4 regions of the Pseudomonas trivialis genome follow, and region 4 is predicted to be linked to each of the others. Evidence: predicted binding sites of a transcription regulator. Region 4 holds the regulator's gene; each other region holds the start of a gene.
The links. Region 4 encodes FliA, which starts transcription of late flagellar genes. Its sites were predicted from a motif close to CTAAAGTTTNNNNNNNNNNNGCCGNTAA; they were not measured.

Region 1 (5,941 bases), 2.2 Mb from region 4:
GTCGCGCAACTGCCGCGCACCACCGAGCTGCGTCGTCCCGACAGCCGTGGTCAGCTCAAGCCGGTAGCGGCCAACGTTGACATGATCGTGATCGTGTTCGCCCCGCTGCCCGAGCCCCATGCCAACCTGATCGACCGCTACCTGGTCGCAGCCGAGCATGCCGGCATTCGCCCGCTGCTGCTGCTGAACAAATTCGACTTGATCGACGACCAGAACGCCCCCGCGCTCAACGCACTGCTGGCGGTGTACCGCACCCTGGGTTACCCGGTGCTGGAAGTGTCGGCCCATCACGGCGACGGCATGGAACAGCTGCAACAGCAGCTGGACGGGCGTATCAGCGTGTTCGTCGGCCAATCGGGCGTGGGCAAGTCGTCGCTGGTCAACAGCCTGCTGCCGGAAGTCGACACCCGCGTCGGCCCGCTGTCGGAGCTGTCCGGTCAGGGCACGCACACCACCACCACCGCACGCTTGTTCCACTTCCCGGGTGGCGGCGAACTGATCGACTCCCCTGGCATTCGTGAATTCGGTTTGGGCCACGTCAGCCGCAGCGATGTGGAAGCGGGCTTCATCGAGTTCAACGACCTGATAGGCACCTGCCGCTTCCGCGACTGCAAACACGACCGCGAACCTGGGTGTGCGTTGCTCAAGGCACTGGAAGACGGACGTGTGCAGCAGCAGCGGATGAACAGCTATCGGTCGATTATTGCGAGCTTGCCTGAGAGCAGTTACTGAACGTATTGGCGAGCGGGCTTGCCCCGCGCCGGGCTGCGCAGCAGCCCTCATCCAAACGGCTTATTTATTCCAGAAATGATTCATCAGGCTTTGGGGCTACTGTGCAGCCAAACGCAGGACAAGCCTGCTCGCCACAATAAGCCAAAGCCTATGTAGCTACGACCCCGTCCCAGGCACCGTCGGATCCTTCACCCCACCATCATCGAACAAATTCAGCTTCTGGCGCAGTTCATGGGCCGGTAACGGCTCCTGCCCCGGCGCAATCGCATTCGGGTCGGTGGGCACTTCACCCGGTGCGCCTTCACCCTGGACGGGTGCCGGTGGCGGCTGGTCGCCTTCAATCGCGCGCTGGGCCTTTTTGGTCAGTACGACGATATCGATGCGACGGTTGACCGGATTGAAGGGGTCCTTGTGATCAAACAGCTGCGAGGAGGCAAACCCCACCACGCGCGCCACTTGCGGGTCCGGGTAACTGCCGGCGACCAGCGCACGCCGGGCGGCGTTGGCGCGGTTGGCCGACAGCTCCCAGTTGCCGAAGTCGCCCTGGCCCGCGTAGGGCTTGGCGTCGGTATGGCCGCTGATGCTGATCTTGTTCGGCACCGCCTTGATGGTGTCGGCCATGGCCAGCAGGATGTCTTCAAAGTACGGTTTGAGGCGCGCGCTGCCGGAGTCGAACATAGGCCGGTTGGCGGCGTCGGTGATCTGGATGCGCAGGCCTTCCGGGGTGATCTCGAACGAAATCTGATCCTTGAACTTGAGCAACTGCGGGTTTTCTTCGACCTTGTTCTGCAACTCCTGCAGCAACAGTTCGAGGCGTTCCTGCTCAACCTGTTCGGCCATGCTCTCGACGGTGTCGCGCTCCACGGGAATCTTGTCCTGCGGCGATTCGGTCTGCACCTCCGGGTTGATGGTGCGCTCCGGCGCCAACTGCGGTGAGCCGCCCAGGTCGATCACAAAGGGCGTGCCGCTTTCCGAGAAGCCGATCGGGTCCTTGAAGTAACCGGCAATGGCGATCTTCTGTTCCGGCGTGGCGGTGGACATCAGCCACAGCACCAGGAAGAACGCCATCATCGCCGTGGCAAAGTCGGCGAAGGCGATCTTCCAGGCGCCACCATGGTGCCCCGCAGCGAAGCGCTTGACGCGCTTGATGATTATCGGCTGGTTGTTTTCCATGGCTTAGCGACCGCGAACCGCTTGCTCCAGCTCGGAGAAACTCGGGCGATGTTTGGGGTAGAGCACCTTGCGCCCGAATTCCACGGCCAGCGACGGCGGCATGCCGGACGCCGACGCCACCAGGCTGGCCTTGATCGCTTCGTACAGATTCACTTCTTCCTTGGCGTCGTGGGCCAGGCAGGTAGCGAGCGGACCGAAGAAGCCGTAGGCCGCCAGGATACCGAAGAAGGTGCCCACCAGCGCCGCACCCACGTGCATGCCAATCGCCGCCTGATCACCTTCGCCGAGGGAAGCCATGGTCACCACGATGCCGAGCACTGCCGCAACGATACCGAAACCGGGCATGCCGTCGGCGACGCCGGTCACGGCATGGGATGGATGCTCCAGCTCTTCCTTGAGGCTGAACAGCTCCATGTCGAACAGGCCTTCCAGCTCATGGGGAGCCATGTTGCCGGAGGACATGATGCGCAGGTAATCACAGATATAGGCGGTCAGGCGCTCGTCCTTGAGCACCGTCGGGTACTTAGCGAAAATCGGGCTGGCCGCGGCGTCTTCGATATCGCCTTCAATGGCCATCATGCCCTCGCGACGACTCTTGTTGAGGATCTCGTAGACCAGCCCCAGCACGTCCAGATAGAAGGTGTGAGAAAAGCGCGAGCCGAACATGCCCACCGATTTCTTGATCACGTGCATGGTCATGTAGCCGGGGTTGGCCTGCAGGAATGCGCCAAACGCGGCACCGCCGATAATCAGCACTTCGAAAGGCTGGATCAACGCGGCAATTTTACCGTGGGACAAGACGTACCCACCGAGCACACTTGCGATGACGACAATGATGCCGATAATTTTAGCCATAGGGGATCTGTACTTGCGCCGTCGGGTTCATGGACATAGTGGGTGCAGCTGAAAACTCTTGTTCTACTTATCGGCAAAACTGCGCCAGACTATAGCCCGTTAAGGCGAAAAGCCAACTCAGCCCGTTCCGGGCACCTTGAACGCAAGTGATGATCGCGCCCCAATGATGGCTAATGAAACCAGCGTCCCAAGTGCCAAACCCACCACCCTCGCCGCCTGGATCAAGCGCCTGGACGATGTGCTGCTGCCCGTGCCGCAGGCCGCCCATGAGCGCGTGTGCAAGGCCATTCGCGACAGCCGCAGTTCGTTGCGAGATATTGCCGAGCTGATGCAGAACAGCCCGGCGCTGGTGCTCAGCGTGATGCGCGAAGCCAACAGCCACACCCAGGGCAGCATGACGGAACCGGCGGAAAACCTCGAAGTGGCGCTCAACCGCCTGGGCCTCAAGCGCGCCGAAGAACTGCTCGCGCGGCTGCCCTCGGTGCCCGCTCAGGACATCCCGCTGGCCTTGCGCCAATTGCTGCTGGTGAGCCAGCACGCGTCCCAACAGGCCAGCGGCTTGTTCGCCAGCCGCCTGGCGCGCCTGTGGCAGGACATTCATTGGGGCAGCCTGCTGTTTCTGTCACCGCTGTGGCCGATGGCCGTGGCCTATCCCAAGCTGCTGGAAGAATGGGAGCTGCGGGTCATCCATAAAGGCGAGAGCGCCCGCGCGGTGGAACAACAGGTGTTCGGCGTGCGCCTTCTGGACCTGTGCCTGGGCCTGACCGAAGCCTGGCACCTGCCGGTCTGGGTGTCCCAGGGTTATACGTTGCTGCGCAACGAGAAACGCCTGCTGGTCAAAGCCTTGCGCATCGCCCGCGAGGATGACGCACTGCGCCACCAGCAATTGCTCGACGCCGAGCCCAACCTGCGCCGCTGGCTCAACCAGCCGGCCAATACCGTGCTGCTGGCCAACGGCCTGGCGATGTCGGCCCAGGAGTCCTGGACCTGCCCGCACGCCGAGCGCTGGCAATACCTCACCGCGCTGTACCTGCAACAGCCGCTGGCCGATGTGCAGCAACAGGCTCACCAGCAGGCCGTCACCAGCGCCCGTACCACCTTGATGCCCGACCTCTGGCACCCGGCGCTGTCGCTGATCTGGCCGTGGCATGTGCAGAAGGTCCATCGCGGCCTGCTGCCGGCGCCACCGCCCACCGCCGAAGCCCTCGCCGTGTGGCGCAGGCACTGCACCGAGCTGCTGTTGGAGCCGAGCCGCTTCGCCAACGCCATGCACCTGACCACCTGCGCCCGGGACGCGCTGGTGGCCAGCGGCATGCAGCGGGTGATGCTGATGATGACGGATCGCGCCCAGAGCACCTTGCGCGTGCATCAGGTTGACGGCCTGCCCCGGGACGCGGCCAACCTGAGCCTGGACGTGGTCAACAGCACGCTGCTGCAGCGCTTGCTGGAGAAGTCCGCCCAGGTGCGCCTTACGCCCGACAACCATGCGCAATTCTCGGCCCTGCTGCCGCCGATCCTGCGCCGCCTGTTCGCTGGCGAACACCTGCTGCTGCGCTCGCTGAGCTGCAATGGCAAGGTGGTGATGCTGATGATCGCCGACCAGGGCGGCGGGCCGTTTTCGGAAACCACCGTGCAGGCCTTCGGCAAAACCGCCCAATGCGTCGAGAAAGCCCTGCACTGCTTTACCAACCGCAGCGCCTGATGCTTGCGCTACAATCGCCCTCCTTTATCACCCACTTTTGTGCCCAGGAGACCTCACATGCCTGACTTCTCTGGCTTGCCGCTGGTGATCGAGTCCAGCGACCTGCTTGGTCAACTGGATGCCGAGCACCTGATTGTGGTGGACCTCACCAGTGCCGCCCGCTACGCCGAAGGGCATATCCCCGGCGCGCATTTCGTTGACCCCAAGCGCACCCAACTGGGTCAGCCACCGGCACCGGGCCTGCTGCCGGACAAGGCCGAACTGGAAAAACTGTTCGGCGAACTGGGCCACACCCCGGACGCCACCTACGTGGTGTACGACGACGAAGGCGGCGGCTGGGCCGGGCGCTTCATCTGGCTGCTCGACGTGATCGGCCACCAGAAGTACCACTACCTCGATGGCGGCCTGTTGGCCTGGCTGGAAGAACACTACCCGCTGTCCACCGAGGTGCCCGCCCCGGCCGGCGGCCCGGTCAGCCTTACACTGCACGACGGCCCCACCGCCACCCGCGAATACCTGCAAAGCCGTCTCGGCGCTGCCGATCTGGGCATCTGGGACGCACGCGGCCCGCTTGAGTATTCCGGCGAAAAGGTGCTGGCAGCCAAGGGCGGGCACATCCCCGGCGCCGTCAACTTCGAATGGACCGCCGGCATGGACAAGGCGCGCAACCTGCGCATTCGCCGCGACATGCCGCAGATCCTCGAAGACCTGGGGCTTACCCGCGACAAGGAAATCATCACCCACTGCCAGACTCACCACCGCTCTGGCTTCACCTACCTGGTGGCCAAGGCGCTCGGTTATCCGCGAGTCAAAGGTTATGCCGGTTCCTGGGGCGAATGGGGCAACCACCCCGACACCCCCGTTGAGATTTAAGGTTTAAGGACAGTTAATGAAAAAGCAGTTGTTTATCCTCAGCCAGTACTTGCTGCCGCACCACTTGCTGTCGCGCCTGGCCGGCTGCATTGCCGAGTGCCGTGTGCGCTGGTTCAAGAATGCCTTCACCACCTGGTTCGCCAAGCGCTATCAGGTGGACATGTCCCAGGCCCTGGTGGAAGACGTGACGGCTTACGAGCACTTCAACGCCTTCTTCACCCGTGCGTTGAAAGACGGCGCGCGCCCACTGGACCAGACGCCGGGCGCGGTGCTGAGCCCCGCCGACGGCGCGGTCAGCCAGCTTGGCCCGATCGAACACGGCCGGGTCTTCCAGGCCAAGGGCCACAGCTTCAGCGTGCTGGAGCTGCTGGGCGGTGACGCGGCCGCGGCTGCGCCGTTCATGGGCGGTGACTTCGCCACCGTTTACCTGTCGCCGAAGGACTACCACCGGGTGCACATGCCACTGGCTGGCACCCTGCGCGAGATGGTCTACATTCCGGGGCGCATCTTCTCGGTGAACCAGACCACCGCCGAAAACGTGCCCGAGCTGTTTGCGCGTAACGAACGTGTTGCCTGCATTTTCGACACAGAGCGCGGCCCGATGGC
Region 2 (5,941 bases), 1.5 Mb from region 4:
ATTGGCCCGCACGCGTGCGCGGTTGGAGAGCCTGGAGGCCAAAGTCGCGGAGCTGGAAGCACGGCTGACACCCCCTGTCGCTGAATAAACGCGGAAATTATGGGAGGGGGCTTGCTCCCGATATCGGTGTGTCAGACACCACATATACGTCTGACATACTGCCATCGGGAGCAAGCCCCCTCCCACATTTATCCTGTGTCGTGCACCGGATACGTTCTGTAAAAACCTCCTAGCGTCGCTCTGTCCAGCCTCGTCTACCCTTGAAAAACCCGCACAAAGCGGCCCTCCATTTCAAGGAACGCGCATGTCCCTCGCCATCGTCCACAGCCGCGCCCAGGTTGGCGTCGAAGCGCCCGCCGTCACTGTCGAGGTGCATATGGCCAATGGTTTGCCGTCCCTGACGCTGGTGGGGTTGCCCGAAACCGCCGTCAAGGAAAGCAAGGACCGCGTACGCAGCGCCATTCTCAATTCGGCCCTGCAATACCCGTCGCGCCGCATCACCCTCAACCTCGCGCCCGCCGACCTGCCCAAGGACGGCGGGCGTTTTGATTTGGCGATTGCGCTGGGCATTCTGGCGGCCAGTGTGCAGGTGCCGGCGTTGATGCTCGATGACGTGGAGTGTCTCGGGGAATTGGCGTTGTCCGGCGAGGTGCGCGCCGTCAAAGGCGTGCTGCCGGCGGCGCTGGCCGCGCGCAAGGCCGGGCGCACCGTGATAGTGCCGCGGGCGAATGCCGAGGAGGCGTGCCTGGCGTCGGGCTTGAAGGTCATAGCGGTGGATCACCTGCTACAGGTGGTCGCGCACCTGAATGGGCATGTGCCGATTGAGCCTTACAAGTCAGACGGCTTGCAGTACTTGAACAAGCCGTATCCGGACCTGAGCGAAGTGCAGGGCCAGCTCTCGGCCAAGCGCGCCCTGCTGATCGCAGCGGCGGGCGCGCATAACCTGCTGCTCAGCGGCCCTCCCGGCACCGGCAAGACCCTGCTCGCCAGCCGCCTGCCAGGCCTGCTGCCCCCGCTGAGTGAGCAGGAGGCGCTGGAAGTCGCGGCGATTCAATCGGTCGTCAGCCTGGCGCCCTTGAGCCACTGGCCGCATCGGCCGTTTCGCCAGCCGCATCACTCCGCATCCGGCCCGGCCCTGGTGGGCGGGGGATCGAAGCCGCAACCGGGGGAAATCACCCTGGCGCACCATGGCGTGCTGTTCCTCGATGAATTGCCGGAGTTTGACCGCAAGGTGCTGGAGGTGCTGCGCGAACCCCTGGAGTCAGGGCACATCGTGATCTCCCGCGCCCGTGACCGCGTGAGTTTCCCCGCGCGCTTTCAACTGGTGGCCGCGATGAACCCGTGCCCTTGCGGGTACATGGGCGAGCCCAGTGGTCGCTGTCGCTGTACGCCGGAACAGGTTCAGCGCTATCGCAACAAGCTCTCCGGACCGTTGCTGGACCGGATTGACCTGCACCTGACCGTGGCACGGGAGACCACCGCGCTCAATCCCATTCAAAACGAGGGTGACACAACAGCCAACGCCTCGGCGCGCGTTGCCGAGGCGCGCGAGCGTCAACAGCAACGCCAGGGGTGTGCAAATGCCTTTCTGGACCTGCCGGGATTGCGCGAACATTGCACGCTGGCAAAGGTCGACGAGCGCTGGCTGGAGACGGCCTGCGAACGGCTGACGTTGTCCCTGCGTGCGGCACACCGGCTGCTCAAGGTGGCGCGCACGCTGGCGGACCTTGAACAACAAGACGCCATCGCGCGCCACCATCTGCAAGAGGCACTGCAATACCGCCCGGCGGCACTCACTTGAGCCTTGGCGCAGGCTCAACTGTGATTGTGTCTGTAAGGTCTTAGCGGAACCGGTCTACCTCATGACGCAAGCCCGCCGCCAACGTCTCCAGCTCCTTGGCGGTAATCGCCAGGTTCGACACCACTTCCCGCTGCTCGCTGTTGGCCATCGCAATGCTCTGCAGGTTGCTGCTGAGCAGAGTTGCAGTGCTGCTCTGTTCCTGGGTAGCCGTGGTAATGGCGGCAAACTGCTGACCGGCCGAGCGGCTTTGCTCGTCGATACGCGCCAGGGCCGAGGCCACGTCGGCGTTGCGCGACAGGCCTTCCTGCATCAGGACATTGCCCTGTTCCATGGTGCTGATGGCGTTGCCGGTTTCCTGCTGGATGCTCTGGATCATCACGGAAATTTCATCGGTGGCCTGGCGGGTTCGCGAGGCCAGGTTGCGCACTTCGTCGGCGACCACGGCGAAGCCACGACCTTGCTCACCGGCGCGGGCGGCTTCGATGGCCGCGTTGAGCGCCAGCAGGTTGGTCTGTTCGGCGATGGCAGTGATCACACCGACAATGCCGCCGATTTCCTGGGAGCGCTGGCCAAGGGTATTGATCACCGTGGCGGTGCTGTTCAGGGCGGTGGCGATATGTTCCAGAGACGACGACGCCTCTTGCATCGAGGTACGGCCGATGCGGGTTTGCTGGGCGTTTTCCTGAGCGAGGCGCTCGGTGTTGCCCATGTTGTCGGCGATGTTCAGGGAGGTGGCGCTGAACTCTTCCACCGCGCCAGCCATGCTGGTGATCTCACCGGACTGCTGCTCCATGCCTTCATAGGCACCACCCGACAACCCGGACAACGCCTCGGCACGGCTGTTGACCTCTTCGGCCGCCTTGCGGATCTGCGACACCATGGTCGACAACGCTTCACCCATCTGGTTGAAGCTACGCGCCAACTGGCCGATCTCGTCATGGCTGGAGACATTGAGGCGTGCGCTCAAATCGCCCGCGCCCAAGGCTTCGGCCTGGCGCACCAGGTCGCTCAGGGGCGCCAGTTTGCTGCGCAACAGCCACACGATCGCGCCCACCGCCAGCAACATCGCCAGTACACTGCCAATCACCAGCCGCATGCCGACGTCCCAGGTCACGGCACGAATTTCGGCCTTCGGCATGCTTGCCACCACGGCCCAGGGGCCACCTTCGAAGGGCACCGACACGCTGTAGAAATCTTCGTTCTTGTCACTCCAGAAGCGGCCTGAGCCAGGCTTTTTCGCCAGGTCCAGCATCACCGGCACCGCTTGATCCGGCGCCTGCACGCCAGCGGGCGGCACCAGCCAGTGCTTCTGTTCATCCAACAGGGCAAGGGAGCCGGTCTGACCGATGCGGAAGCGCTTGAGGTTTTCGAACTGCGCGGCCTGCGCGTCGGTGTAGTCAAAGCCGATGAACAGCACGGCGATGACCTTGCCGCTGCTGTCGCGTACCGGGCTGTACTGGGTCATGTAGGAGCGGTCGAACAACACGGCGCGGCCGATATAGACCTGGCCATTGAGCACGCGCTGATAGGCCGGACCCTGGCGGTCCAGCACGGTGCCGATGGCGCGGCTGCCGTCCTGCTTGGTCAGGGAGGTGCTGACGCGGATGAAGTCGTCGCCGCTGCGCACGAATACCGTGGCCACACCGCCGGACATCTGCTTGAACTCATCCACTTCCGTGAAGTTGTTGTTGAGCACATCGCTGCCCAGCAACAGGCTCGGGGTCTGCACGCCGCCCACGGCGATCATCTGATCGGCGCGCACGCTCAACCCGGCGCTGAAGCGCTTTTCAAACAGGCCGGTGAGGCGCTGCGTGCTCTCGCGCAAGGTGCTGTGGAAGGTATTGAGCTGATCGGCGAGCAATCGCGCCTCACTGGCCAGATGCTCCTCGCGGGTGGCAAGGTTGGCGGAGTCGAGAGAACGCAAGGCGAAAACGGTACTGCCGCCGATGGCGACAGCCAGAATCACGGCCAATGCGAGGCCTAACTGTGAGGCAATCCGGGCGCGAGGTTGAGACATGACAGCTCCTGACCGAGGCCAGGATCATCCTGATCTCATAGCGATGCTCGGCAAATTATCTAGTGGGAAACGTCGGGGTGAAGGTCCGACACACCTACTTCGGCGGGGTTTGCCAATACTTGAGAGAATCAAGGGGGCATTACGCAAACGATTGCATTCATCTCTTTTTACAATTGCGCGCAAAGCACCGAGAATCCCCCTTCCCCATCCTTGCGCCTTGTCGAGTGTGATGATCATGCAACCTGCGGCACGTACCGAACTCTGGGCCATTCTGCGGCTGTCAGGGCCATTGATCGCCTCACAGTTGGCGCACATGCTGATGGTGCTGACCGACACGTTGATGATGGCCCGCCTGAGCCCTGAAGCCCTGGCCGGTGGCGGCCTGGGCGCGGCGACTTATTCGTTCGTGGCGATTTTCTGCATTGGCGTGATTGCAGCGGTGGGCACGCTGGTTGCCATTCGTCATGGTGCAGGGGATATCGAAGGCGCCACCCGCCTGACCCAGGCCGGGCTGTGGCTGGCCTGGTTGATGGCGTTGGCGGCGGCCTTGCTGCTGTGGAACCTCAAGCCGGTGCTGCTGATGTTCGGTCAGACCGAAACCAACGTGAATTCGGCGGGGCAGTTCCTGACCCTGCTGCCGCTCGCCCTGCCCGGCTACCTGAGCTTCATGGCCTTGCGCGGCTTCACCAGCGCCATCGGCAAGGCAACGCCGGTGATGGTGATCAGCCTGGGCGGCACGGTGGTCAACTACCTGCTCAACCATGCATTGATCGAAGGCATGTTCGGCCTGCCCAAGCTCGGCCTGATGGGCATCGGCCTGGTGACTGCCATTGTCGCCAATGGCATGGCGCTGGCCCTGATGGCGTACATCCGCAGCAACCGCGTCTATGCCGCCTACCCGCTGAGCACCGGCCTGCTGCGCCTCAATACCCACTACCTGCGCGAGCTATGGCGCCTGGGCCTGCCGATTGGCGGCACCTATGCGGTGGAGGTCGGGCTGTTCGCCTTTGCGGCGCTGTGCATGGGCACCATGGGCAGCACGCAGTTGGCGGCGCATCAGATTGCCCTGCAGATCGTCTCGGTGGCGTTCATGGTGCCGGCGGGTATGTCCTACGCGGTGACCATGCGCATCGGCCAGCACTACGGCGCCGGGCAATTGCTGAAGGTGCGTACGGCCGGACGCGTGGGCATGGGCTTTGGCGGCGTGGTGATGCTGGGATTTGCCGGGGTATTGTGGCTGTATTCCGACCCGCTGATCGGGCTGTTTCTCGACCACAATGACCCGGCGTTCCACGATGTGATCGTGCTGGCCGTCAGCCTACTGGCCGTGGCGGCCTGGTTCGAACTGTTCGACGGTGTGCAGACCATCGCCATGGGCTGCATCCGTGGGCTCAAGGACGCCAAGACCACCTTTCTGGTGGGGCTCGGGTGCTACTGGCTGATCGGCGCGCCGGCGGCGTGGTTGATGGCGTTCACCTTTGGCTGGGGGCCCACAGGGGTGTGGTGGGGGCTGGCGCTGGGATTGGCGTGTGCTGCGGTGAGCCTGACCTGGGCGTTTGAAGCGAAGATCAAGCGGATGATTCGGCAGGAGGCACTGCCTGATTAAAACGGTGGGAAGCGGCTTGCTCTCTCCCACCGTTTATGGGGTTTTCACGTCAGCCCAGTTGCGCCTGTTGGCCCTTGCCGTGAGTCAGATACTGCACTAACTCCGGCAACGGCAACGGCTTGCTGATCAGGTAGCCCTGGGCCTGGTCGCAGCCGAACAGGCGCAGCAACGCCAGTTGCTCCGGCGTTTCCACGCCTTCGGCCACCACTTCCAGGTTGAGGTTGTGGGCCAGGTTGATCATGGCATGGACCAGCTTGCGGTTCTCTTCGCGCTCTTCCATGCCGCCGACAAAGCTCTTGTCGACCTTCAGCAAGGCAATCGGCAGGCTGTTGAGGTGCACGAACGACGAAAAGCCGGTGCCAAAGTCGTCCAGAGAAAACCGCACGCCGAGGCGGCCGAGGGCGTCCATGGTCTGCTTGACCAGATCACTGCGGCGCATCACGGCGGTTTCGGTCAGCTCGAATTCCAGCCATTGTGCTTCCACGCCACGCTCGGTGATCAGCCGACTGAGGGTGGA
Region 3 (5,941 bases), 2.6 Mb from region 4:
GTGTCAAACCTAAGTTATTGAATAATAAATGAAAATTAATCGGAATAAGAATGTTTGTGTTCCGCGTCTTGGCGCTAACTAATTGAATTACAGGCATAAAAAAACCGGACTCCAGGTCCGGTTTTTTAAAACACGCCTATTTAAGCGTGTGTAAATTCTGCTGAGTAGGGGAGCGCGCTCTGCGCTGTCTGCAGTTGCGTCAGCGTTTCCCGTACCACTTGCTTGGCGAGGCAGGCACATTTACCACACTGGCTGGCAACGCCGGTGGTTTCGCGCACTTCCTTATAGCTGCAGCAACCTTCATAGATTGCTTCGCGGATTTGTCCGTCGGTGACGCCAGTACAAAGGCACACATACATAGGGAGAACCATCGCGGTGTGAGGCTTGAATGCGTTGGATCTTAATGTTAACGAGAATGATTGTCAAAGTACATTCACAGGGTATTTCCCGGCGCGGCGCCCGCACTGACGAACGGTTTTTTCAGTGTATGATGCTCGGTCTTCACGAAGCGTGACTGCGTCACAGGTCTGTCGCTTGAACGCGGCAGACTAAAGGCCGGTCCTGTTACTTCAATCTTCACCCTTAACATCAGGAGATACCCAATGAGCGTACTCGTCGGCAAACAAGCCCCGGATTTCGACGTACCTGCCGTGCTCGGCAATGGCGAAATCGTAGACAGCTTCAAGCTGTCTGAAGCCATCAAAGGCAAATACGGCCTGGTGTTCTTCTACCCGTTGGACTTCACCTTCGTCTGCCCGTCCGAGCTGATCGCTCTGGACCACCGCATGGACGATTTCAAGGCGCGCAACGTTGAAGTGGTTGCCGTGTCCATCGACTCCCATTTCACCCACAACGCGTGGCGCAACACGGCCATCAACGATGGCGGCATCGGCAAAGTCAAATACACCATGGCTGCCGACATGAAGCACGAGATTGCCAAGGCCTACGACGTTGAGTCCGAAGGCGGTGTGGCGTTCCGTGGCGCGTTCCTGATCGACGACAAGGGCGTTGTGCGCTCGCAGATCATCAACGACCTGCCGCTGGGCCGTAACATGGAAGAGCTGATCCGCCTGGTCGACGCGCTGCAGTTCCACGAAGAGCACGGTGAAGTCTGCCCTGCCAACTGGAAAAAAGGCGACAAGGGCATGACCGCTTCCACCGAAGGTGTTGCGGCTTACCTGACCGAGAACGCCGGCAAACTGTAAGCCGAAGTCGAGGTACAAAAAAACCGGCCTGTGAGGGCCGGTTTTTTTATGCTTGGGAGATGGTTTTTGTGGGAGCCGGCAAGCCCACTCCCACAAGTTTCAGTCGCCGAAGTCTTCCCAACCGCCCATCTGCTTCCAGCGGTTAACGATGCCGCAGAACAGCTCGGCGGTCTTCTCGGTGTCGTAGCGCGCCGAGTGGGCCTCGCGGCCGTCAAAGTCGATACCGGCGGCCTGGCAGGCCTTGGCCAATACCGTTTGACCATAGGCCAGGCCGGCGAGGGTGGCGGTGTCGAAGCTGGAGAAGGGGTGAAACGGGTTACGCTTCATGTCCAGGCGCGCCACGGCGGCGTTGAGGAAGCCCAGGTCGAAGCTGCTGTTGTGGCCAACCAGGATCGCGCGTTTGCAGCCATTGGCTTTCAACGCCTTGCGTACTCCACGGAAGATATCGGTCAGCGCCGCTTCTTCACTGACCGCCATGCGCAGCGGATGGTCGAGCTTGATTCCGGTGAACTCCAGGGCGGCAGCTTCGATGTTCGCGCCTTCGAACGGCTCGACGCGGAAGAAATGCGTGTGTTCCGCAAACACGAAACCCTGCTCATCCATGCCGATGGTGGTGGCGGCAATTTCCAGCAAGGCGTCGGTGGCGCAGTTGAAGCCACCGGTCTCTACGTCGATGACAACCGGCAGATAGCCGCGAAACCGCTCGGCCATCGGATGGCGAGAGCCGCCACCGCTGTGCTCGTGTTCGTCATCGTAATGGTCTTCACTCACTTGCTTTCCTCCAGCAGGCGCCAGCGCAGTGTTTCACCGGCGCGCAGCGGGATTACGGTCAGCTCGCCGAACGGCAGGCTGACAGGGGCAGTCCAGTCTTCACGGACCAGGGTGATGCGGTCGGTATTGGCCGGCAGGCCGTAGAAGCGCGGGCCGTTGAGGCTGGCAAACGCTTCGAGCTTGTCCAGCGCGTTGCGTTGCTCGAAGGCTTCGGCGTACAGCTCGATGGCAGCAAATGCGGTGTAGCAACCGGCGCAGCCACAGGCGGCTTCCTTGGCGTGCTGGGCGTGGGGCGCCGAGTCGGTGCCAAGAAAGAACTTCGGGCTGCCGCTGGTGGCGGCGTCCAGCAAGGCGACCTGGTGGGTGTTGCGCTTGAGGATCGGCAGGCAATAGAAGTGCGGTCGAATCCCGCCCACCAGCATGTGGTTGCGGTTGTACAGCAGGTGATGGGCGGTGATGGTCGCGCCGACGTTTTCCGAGGCTTCGGTGACGAACTGCACGGCATCAGCGGTGGTGATGTGCTCGAACACCACCTTGAGGGTCGGGAACAGCTCGACCACGCGCCGCATGTGCTCGTCGATGAAGATCTTCTCGCGGTCGAACACATCCACGTCGCCACGGGTGACTTCACCGTGGATCAACAATGGCATGCCGACCTCTGCCATGGCTTCGATGGCCGGCAGAATCTTGTCGATGCTGGTCACGCCGGAGTCGGAGTTGGTGGTGGCGCCCGCCGGATACAGCTTGGCTGCGTACACAAAACCGCTGGCACGGGCTTCGCGAATTTCTTCAGGCTGGGTGCGGTCGGTGAGGTAGAGCACCATCAACGGTTCGAAGTGGCTGCCGGCCGGTCGTGCAGCGAGGATGCGCTGGCGATAGGCGTCGGCTTGCGCGGCATTGCGCACCGGAGGTACCAGGTTGGGCATGATGATGGCGCGGCCAAACGTGCGCGCTACATCGGCCACGGTGTGGGGTAACGCAGCACCATCGCGAAGATGAATATGCCAGTCGTCGGGACGCAGCAGGGTCAGGCGGTCGGACATTGGGGATTCCAGGCGGGTCAATCTGGTGGGAATGCTACCGGAAAAGACTGTTGCAGGCACTCGCTATCAAGTTTTGCAGGATGCGACCGATAGCTGGGGGTATGCCTTAACGACGTATGACGCCTTGATGTGTTGTAGAAACCAGTGGAGCCGCCCGTGCGCCAGCATTATCTAGCCCTGCTCAGTGTGTTCGCCAGCCTGCCTGCAATGGCCCTCACGTTCCAGACACGTCTGGAGAATATTGAGTGGAAGGTGGAAGGCGATCAGTTCGAGTGCCGCCTGACCCAGCCGATCACCGATTTCGGCTCGGGTGAGTTCGTGCGCCGTGCCGGCGAGCAGGCGACGTTTCGCCTCAAGGCCTATAACGGTGCACTCGGCGCGGGCTCGGCGACGCTGCTGGCGGCCGCTGCACCTTGGCAGCCGGGGCGCGGCGACATCAATCTGGGCGCGGTGCGGGTCGGCAGCGGCGATGTGCTGTTTAACAGTTCCCAGGCCCAGGCCGGGCGCCTGTTCACTGGCTTGCTGGAAGGGCGCAGCCCCACTGTGCGTCATTACGGGCGCGAGGGCGGCTACTCGGAGGTTCGCCTGTTGCCGGTGAAATTCAACAAGGCCTACAACGACTATCAGGTGTGCACCGCCAAGCTGTTGCCGATGAATTACGACCAGGTCAAACAGACCGAAGTCGGTTTCCCTGGCGGTGGCGTTGAACTGGACTCCGCTGCCAGGCAGAAGCTGTCGGTGATTCTTGCGTACCTCAAAGCCGATCCCACGGTTAACCATTTGGAGTTGAACGGTCACTCCGACAACAGCGGTAATCGCCTGACCAACCGCGACGTATCGCGCCGTCGTGCCCTGGCGGTGATGGACTACTTCAAAGCCAATGGCATCCCGGAGTCGCAGATCACTCTGCGATTCCACGGTGAAAGCTACCCGCTGGCGCCCAACACCAACGCGGCCAACCGCGCGCGCAACCGTCGTGTGAACATTCAGCTTGAACGCGTGGCGGCCCCCGAAAAACCGGCACCGCAGGCTACCGCTCCAGGCAATCCGGCACACACTTCATAAGGTGCGACCCTCGGTCGCGCCGTCGACATAATCTGTCGCTTTATCTTCATTTGCTGTCGCGCCCCTGTAAATTCACGGTTTTGATCGGTAGAATCGTCGCCTTTCCGTACAACCCCGTGGAGTGATGGCATGGCCGACGTAAACAAGGTCGTTCTCGCGTATTCCGGCGGCCTGGACACTTCGGTGATCCTCAAGTGGCTGCAGGATACTTATAACTGTGAAGTGGTGACCTTCACCGCTGACCTGGGTCAGGGCGAAGAGGTCGAACCGGCACGTGCCAAGGCGCAAGCCATGGGCGTGAAAGAGATCTACATTGACGACCTGCGCGAAGAGTTCGTCCGCGATTTCGTCTTCCCGATGTTTCGCGCCAACACCGTCTACGAAGGCGAGTACCTGCTGGGTACTTCCATCGCACGTCCGCTGATTGCCAAGCGCCTGATCGAAATCGCCAACGAAACCGGCGCCGACGCCATTTCCCATGGTGCGACCGGCAAGGGCAACGACCAGGTGCGTTTCGAACTGGGCGCCTACGCCCTCAAGCCAGGCGTGAAAGTGATTGCACCGTGGCGTGAATGGGACCTGCTGTCCCGTGAAAAGCTGATGGATTACGCTGAAAAGCACGCAATCCCGATCGAGCGCCACGGCAAGAAGAAGTCCCCGTACTCGATGGACGCCAATCTACTGCACATCTCATATGAAGGCGGCGTGCTGGAAGACACCTGGACCGAGCACGAAGAAGATATGTGGAAATGGACCGTCTCCCCGGAGAACGCTCCCGACAAGCCGCAATACCTGGAGTTGACCTACCGCAACGGCGACATCGTCGCGCTGGACGGCGTCGAGATGACCCCGGCCACCGTGCTGGCGACCCTCAACCGCATCGGCGGCGAGCACGGTATCGGCCGTCTCGACATCGTCGAGAACCGTTACGTGGGCATGAAGTCCCGTGGCTGCTACGAGACGCCCGGCGGCACCATCATGCTGCGTGCCCACCGCGCTATCGAGTCCATCACCCTGGACCGCGAAGTGGCTCACCTCAAAGACGAACTGATGCCCAAGTACGCCAGCCTGATCTACACCGGCTACTGGTGGAGTCCTGAGCGTTTGATGCTGCAACAGATGATCGACGCCTCCCAGGCCCACGTGAACGGCGTGGTGCGTCTGAAGCTGTACAAGGGCAACGTGATCGTCACGGGTCGCAAGTCCGAGGAGTCGCTGTTCGACGCCAATATCGCCACCTTCGAAGAAGACGGCGGCGCCTACAACCAGGCGGACGCGGCGGGCTTCATCAAGTTGAACGCACTGCGCATGCGCATCGCGGCCAATAAAGGTCGCAAGCTGTTCTGAGTGTTCCAGGTAATCTGAAAAAGGCCCCTTATTCAAGGGGCCTTTTTTTGACCGGAATTAATGTAGAGCGAACATGCTGTTTACTTATGTTTAAGATTGTTTGCTATTAAACACGGCACCCCCTGATTTACGCCTCCTGTTCTGAAACTTCACAGGGACGAATGAATTGTTTACACCTGAGCAGGAACTGTTTCTTACAGAAAAATCACTCAAAGAAGTACAGCGTGAATGTAATGCGCTGAAATTTCTGTAGGAATTTTAAGGTGTGGACACCTATGTTGAATGGAACTGAATCAGAGGGAGTGTTTTCACCTGTGCGATCTCGTGAATGCCACAAGCAAGGGGCATTTCCTGAAAGTCGCGTGCGCCACGTTTACAGCCGCCCCTTTAATCGGTGCGTATTTCACTCAAAATATGTAGGGAAACGGAAAGGTCTGAAAGGCTGCATAAAATCGAATGCATCCTCATTGTTGTTTTTTTGTAGGCTGATTCCGATATCGTTGTGGCTTG
Region 4 (5,941 bases):
ACATTCGCAGCATTGCCGAGGCTATCGCCAACAATGCCGCCAAGAGTCAAGATACCGCCGCGCTGGTGGCTTCGGTGCGGGTCGGATTGTCCCGCGCAATCGTGCAAAGCATTGTAGGGCTTGACTCCGAGCTGCCTGTTATCACCTTGGAGCCAAGGTTGGAACAGATTTTGCTCAATAGTATTCAGAAGGCAGGATTAGGCCAGGAAGAGGGCGTTCTGCTGGAGCCAAGCATGGCTGAAAAACTGCAGCGTTCGTTGATCGACGCCGCACAGCGCCAGGAAATGCAGGGCCAGCCGGTGATTCTGCTGGTGGCAGGCCCGGTCCGAGCGATGTTGTCGCGGTTTGGACGCCTGGCAGTACCGAATTTGCACGTATTGGCTTACCAGGAAATTCCTGACAATAAGCAAGTGACTATCGTCGCGACAGTAGGGCCCAACGGCTGAGGTAGTGGGTTATGCAAGTGAAGCGTTTTTTCGCCGCCGATATGCGTCAGGCCATGAAACTGGTGCGTGATGAGCTGGGCGCCGATGCTGCCATTATCGGCAACCGCCGCATCGCCGGCGGTGTGGAGCTGACGGCTGCCCTGGATTACACCCCCCAGGCCCTGGCGCCACGCGTGCCGAACATGGAACTCGAAGACGAGCTGCGCAAGACCGCCTCGCGCATTGTGTCGGCCCAGGCCGAGCTCAGCATGCGCGGCGACAGCGACACCACCACCAATCGCCAGCTGTTCGCCGGCCTGCCGTTGACCGCTGCCGAGCCGCTGGTGGAGCCGACTTTCGTCGAGCCGCCGCGTCCTGCCGCACCGGCCCCGGCTGCCGCCGTCGACCAGCGCGTGTTCGATTCGATGCGCTTTGAACTCAACGGCCTGCGCGAACTGCTCGAAGTACAACTGGGCTCGCTGGCCTGGAACCAGTTGCAAGGCAGCAAGCCGCAACAGGCCAACCTGTGGCGTCGCCTGCAACGCATCGGCCTGTCTGGCCCGCTGTCGCGCGACCTGCTGGCGCTGACCGGCAACATCGAGGAGCCCCGTCAGGCCTGGCGCATGCTGCTGGCGCACTTGGCGCGAATGATCGCCACCCCGGAAATCGAACCCCTCGAAGAGGGCGGTGTGATCGCCATGGTCGGCCCTGCCGGCATGGGCAAGACCACCACCCTGGCCAAGCTGGCCGCCCGTTACGTGCTCAAGTACGGCGCCAACAACATCGCGCTGGTGAGCATGGACAGCTACCGCATTGGCGCCCAGGAACAGCTCAAGACCCTCGGCCGCATTCTCAATGTGCCGGTGACCCACGTCGACCCGGGCCAGTCCCTGGCCAACGCCCTCGACCCGCTGCTGCGCAAGCGCGTGGTGCTGATCGACACCGCCGGCCTGCAAGCCAGCGATCCGGCGTTGCGCATGCAGCTGGAAAGCCTGGCCGGCCGTGGGATCAAATCGAAAAATTACCTGGTGCTTGCAACCACCAGCCAGAAACAGGTTCTTACCGCTGCGTATCACAGTTACAAGCGCTGCGGTCTGGCCGGCTGCATCCTCACCAAGCTCGACGAAACCGCGAGCCTGGGCGAGGTGCTGAGCCTGGCAATCAGCCATGAATTACCGGTCGCCTACCTGACCGACGGCCCGCGGATCCCGGATGATCTGCATCTGCCGCGTCGTCATCAGTTGGTCAGCCGTGCCGTGAGTGTGCAAATGCAAGACGAGCCTAGCGAGGAAGCGATGGCTGATATGTTCGCCGACCTTTACCACAACCCGGCAAAACGGGTCGGTTGAGGCAGGATGAACACCGTGAAATGTACCTACATCGATGGTCTGCAAGCGATTCAAGCGGCCAAGCCATGTAGCCTGCGTCTAAGCAAGACAAGGTAAAGAAATAAAATGGGCAGCATGCATCCCGTACAGGTGATCGCGGTGACCGGCGGCAAAGGTGGCGTCGGGAAAACTAACGTGTCAGTGAATTTGTCCCTGGCCCTGGCAGAGCTTGGCCGTCGCGTCATGCTGCTGGACGCTGACCTGGGCCTGGCGAACGTGGACGTTCTGCTGGGGCTGACCCCCAAACATACCCTCGCCGATGTGATCGAAGGGCGCTGTGAGCTGCGCGATGTGCTGCTGCAGGGGCCCGGCGGGATCCGCATCGTGCCGGCTGCCTCCGGCACCCAGAGCATGGTGCACCTGAGCCCGGCGCAGCATGCCGGCCTGATCCAGGCGTTCAGCGATATCGGCGACAACCTCGACGTATTGGTGATCGACACCGCCGCCGGCATCGGCGAGTCCGTGGTCAGCTTTGTGCGCGCCGCGCAGGAAGTGCTGCTGGTGGTGTGCGACGAGCCCACTTCGATCACCGACGCCTACGCCCTGATCAAACTGCTTAACCGTGACTACGGCATGAACCGCTTCCGCGTGCTGGCCAACATGGCCCAGAGCCCGCAGGAAGGGCGCAACCTGTTCGCCAAACTGACCAAGGTCACGGATCGTTTTCTCGATGTCGCCCTGCAATACGTCGGCGCAGTTCCCTACGACGAATGCGTGCGCAAGGCTGTGCAAAAACAGCGTGCGGTCTACGAAGCATTCCCTCGTTCCAAGTGCGCGCTGGCATTCAAGGCGATTGCCCAGAAGGTCGATACCTGGCCGCTGCCCGCCAACCCGCGCGGGCATCTGGAGTTCTTCGTCGAACGATTGGTGCATCAGACAAGCGCGGGTCCTGTGCTATGACATCCAGCGGCTACAACCTCTATAAAAAATCGGCACGCGACAGCCAGGGCGAACTGATCGAGCGCTATGCGCCGCTGGTCAAGCGCATCGCCTATCACTTGCTGGCACGCCTGCCGGCCAGTGTGCAGGTCGAAGACCTGATCCAGGTCGGCATGATCGGCTTGCTTGAAGTGTCGACCAAGTACGATGCGAGCAAGGGCGCCAGTTTCGAGACGTATGCGGGTATTCGCATACGTGGCGCGATGCTCGATGAAGTGCGTAAAGGGGATTGGGCGCCGCGTTCGGTGCACCGCAATACGCGGATGGTCAGTGACGCAATTCGCTCAATTGAAGCAAAAACCGGTCGCGACGCTAAAGATCATGAAGTTGCGGCCGAACTCCAATTGAGTCTCGATGATTATTACGGGATTTTGAACGATACCTTGGGCAGCCGCCTGTTCAGTTTCGACGACCTGTTGCAGGACGGCGAACACGAAGGGCTGCATGAGGATGGCGCGAGTGCGCATATGGAGCCGTCACGCGACCTGGAAGATGAACGTTTCCAGGGTGCACTGGCGGACGCCATTGCCAACTTGCCGGAGCGTGAGCGCCTGGTCCTGGCGCTGTACTACGACGAAGAGCTGAACCTCAAGGAAATCGGTGAGGTCCTGGGGGTCAGCGAATCGCGTGTCAGCCAGTTGCATAGCCAGTGCGCAGCCCGTTTGCGGGGGCGTTTGGGAGAGTGGCGCGCGCGCTGACAGGCAGTGTGGGGACACTGCAGACGATACCGCGAGGGTCACGACCTTCGCGGGTTCGACCCGTGGTGGACCCGGCAGTCCTTTTTGTGTAACGCCTGTTGATTGAAATGGCGCGTCCAGGTGCTGGGCGCGTTTAAGACTGCTTGGAGGTCGAATTGGACAAGAACATGAAAATCCTCATCGTTGATGACTTCTCAACGATGCGGCGGATCATAAAAAACCTGTTGCGTGACCTTGGGTTCACAAACACGGTCGAGGCGGATGACGGCATTACGGCGATTCCGATCCTCAACAGCGGCAGCATCGACTTTCTGGTAACCGACTGGAACATGCCGGGCATGACCGGCATCGACTTGTTGCGCCACGTGCGTGCTGACGAAAAGCTGCGCAGCCTGCCTGTACTGATGGTGACCGCCGAAGCCAAGCGTGAACAGATTATCGAAGCCGCCCAGGCCGGGGTAAACGGTTACGTAGTCAAGCCATTCACGGCATTGGCGCTAAAAGAGAAGATCGAAAAAATCTTCGAACGCATCCACGGCTAATGCCATCGCGGGGGAGCTATGGAGCAGAAAGAAACAACATTGGGCGATTTTGAGTCGACCCTGAAAAAACATGCTCACCAGTTGGTCGACAGCCTTGAAAAAGGCCATTTCGGCGACGCGGTGCAGTTGATCCATGAGCTTAACCAGACCCGTGACCGCGGCCTGTACCAGGAAGTGGGCAAGCTCACGCGCGAGCTGCACAGTGCGATCGTCAATTTCCAGATTGACCCGCACATGCCCCAGGCCGAAGAAATTTCGCAGATCACCGATGCCACCGAACGCCTGTCCTATGTGGTCAAGCTGACCGAGGCGGCGGCCAACCGCACCATGGACCTGGTGGAAAACGCCACGCCTCTGGTCAATGGCATGGCCACCGAGGCCCATGCGCTCAGCCACGACTGGGGGCGCTTCATGCGTCGCGAAGTGGGTGCTGAGGAGTTTCGTGAACTGGCCCGCCGGGTCGACGGTTTTCTGTCGCGCAGCGAACAGGAAAACCGCACGGTGGCGAGCAACCTCAACGATATTCTGCTGGCCCAGGATTACCAGGACCTCACCGGTCAGGTGATCAAGCGCGTGACCCAACTGGTTACCGAAGTGGAAAGCAACCTGCTCAAACTGGTGCTCATGGCCGGGCAGGTCGATCGTTTTGCCGGCATCGAACATGACCGCGCGGCGATCCTCTCGGAAAAAGATCCACAAAAACATCTCGCCAAGGGTGAAGGTCCTCAGATTCATGCCGATAAACGTGAAGACGTTGTGTCAGGTCAGGATGATGTCGATGACCTGTTATCCAGTTTAGGCTTCTAAGGAGCACCCACATGAGCTTCGGCGCCGATGAAGAAATCCTTCAGGATTTCCTTGTAGAGGCCGGCGAAATTTTAGAGCAACTGTCCGAACAACTGGTCGAGCTGGAAAGCCGACCGGATGATGCGAACCTGCTCAATGCAATTTTTCGCGGTTTTCACACTGTAAAAGGGGGCGCCGGCTTCCTCCAGCTCCATGAGCTGGTGGAGTGCTGCCACATCGCCGAGAACGTGTTCGACATCCTGCGCAAGGGTGAACGGCAGGTCGACTCGGAGTTGATGGACGTGATTCTCGAAGCACTGGATGCGGTCAACGGCATGTTCAGCGAAGTGCGCGAACGTGCCCCGATCACCGCCGCCACCCCGGAACTGCTGGCCGCCCTGGCGCGTCTGGCAGAGCCGGCTGCCGAGGCCCCCGCCGTAGCTGCGCCTGCACCGGTGGCCGAGCCTGAGCCCGAGCCGGATGTTACCGACAGCGAGTTCGAACAGTTGCTCGATTCGCTCAACGCCGTGAAGGCCGAGGCCGAAGCACCGCAAGCGCCACAGCCACCGGCTGCTGCACCTGCCGCGCCGACCAGCGAAGACATCACCGACGCCGAATTCGAATCCCTGCTCGACCAGTTGCATGGCAAGGGTCAGTTCGCTGCCGACGCCGTGGCACCGGTCGCCGCGCCGCCCGCAGTTGCAGCGAGCGCCAGCACCGATATCACCGACGACGAATTCGAAGCCTTGCTCGATCAACTGCACGGCAAGGGCACCTTTGCTGTCGATGCCTTGCCGGAAGTCGCCGCGACGGCGCCTGCCGCTGCCGCGCCAGCCGCCCCTGCTGCCGGCGCAGCACCGGCCGGTGACGGGTTGATCAGCGATCACGAATTCGAAGCCTTGCTCGACGAACTGCACGGCAAGGGCAAGTTCACCGAAGTGGCCCCGGCCGCAGCGGCGACTGCTGCGCCTGTGGCCGCCAAACCGGCACCTGCACCCGCAGCCGCTCCAGCCGCTCCAGCCGCCAAGCCCGCACCGGCACCTGCCGCAGCACCTGCACGCGCCCCGGCTGCCGCCGTGGCCGAAAAGCCAGTCACCACCGAAGCCGAGACCACCGTACGGGTAGACACCGCGCGCCTGGACGACATCATGAACATGGTGGGC

Region 1: a site for FliA is predicted at 2,828-2,855, ahead of motA (flagellar motor stator protein MotA). Genes of this name have one in related genera too.
Region 2: a site for FliA is predicted at 3,915-3,942, ahead of VRB54_RS23555 (methyl-accepting chemotaxis protein). Genes of this name have one in related genera too.
Region 3: a site for FliA is predicted at 3,085-3,112, ahead of VRB54_RS05300 (flagellar protein MotY). Genes of this name have one in related genera too.

Annotation. Positions count from the first base shown of each region.
Region 1 is NZ_CP142151.1:543,668-549,608, reverse strand. Features, by position in the region: gene rsgA (small ribosomal subunit biogenesis GTPase RsgA) at 1-732, shown strand, start outside; gene motB (flagellar motor protein MotB) at 889-1,905, opposite strand; gene motA (flagellar motor stator protein MotA) at 1,909-2,760, opposite strand; gene VRB54_RS02290 (HDOD domain-containing protein) at 2,927-4,462, shown strand; gene VRB54_RS02285 (rhodanese-like domain-containing protein) at 4,520-5,335, shown strand; gene asd (archaetidylserine decarboxylase) at 5,352-5,941, shown strand, end outside.
Region 2 is NZ_CP142151.1:5,282,624-5,288,564, forward strand. Features, by position in the region: gene VRB54_RS23545 (accessory factor UbiK family protein) at 1-88, shown strand, start outside; gene VRB54_RS23550 (YifB family Mg chelatase-like AAA ATPase) at 305-1,801, shown strand; gene VRB54_RS23555 (methyl-accepting chemotaxis protein) at 1,842-3,818, opposite strand; gene VRB54_RS23560 (NorM family multidrug efflux MATE transporter) at 4,048-5,424, shown strand; gene VRB54_RS23565 (bifunctional diguanylate cyclase/phosphodiesterase) at 5,474-5,941, opposite strand, start outside.
Region 3 is NZ_CP142151.1:1,220,815-1,226,755, forward strand. Features, by position in the region: gene VRB54_RS05280 (bacterioferritin-associated ferredoxin) at 141-359, opposite strand; gene VRB54_RS05285 (peroxiredoxin) at 603-1,205, shown strand; gene rnt (ribonuclease T) at 1,305-1,976, opposite strand; gene pyrC (dihydroorotase) at 1,973-3,019, opposite strand; gene VRB54_RS05300 (flagellar protein MotY) at 3,176-4,084, shown strand; gene VRB54_RS05305 (argininosuccinate synthase) at 4,214-5,431, shown strand.
Region 4 is NZ_CP142151.1:3,775,429-3,781,369, reverse strand. Features, by position in the region: gene flhA (flagellar biosynthesis protein FlhA) at 1-446, shown strand, start outside; gene flhF (flagellar biosynthesis protein FlhF) at 458-1,774, shown strand; gene fleN (flagellar synthesis regulator FleN) at 1,880-2,713, shown strand; gene fliA (RNA polymerase sigma factor FliA) at 2,710-3,450, shown strand; gene VRB54_RS16455 (chemotaxis response regulator CheY) at 3,618-3,992, shown strand; gene VRB54_RS16450 (protein phosphatase CheZ) at 4,011-4,799, shown strand; gene VRB54_RS16445 (chemotaxis protein CheA) at 4,811-5,941, shown strand, end outside.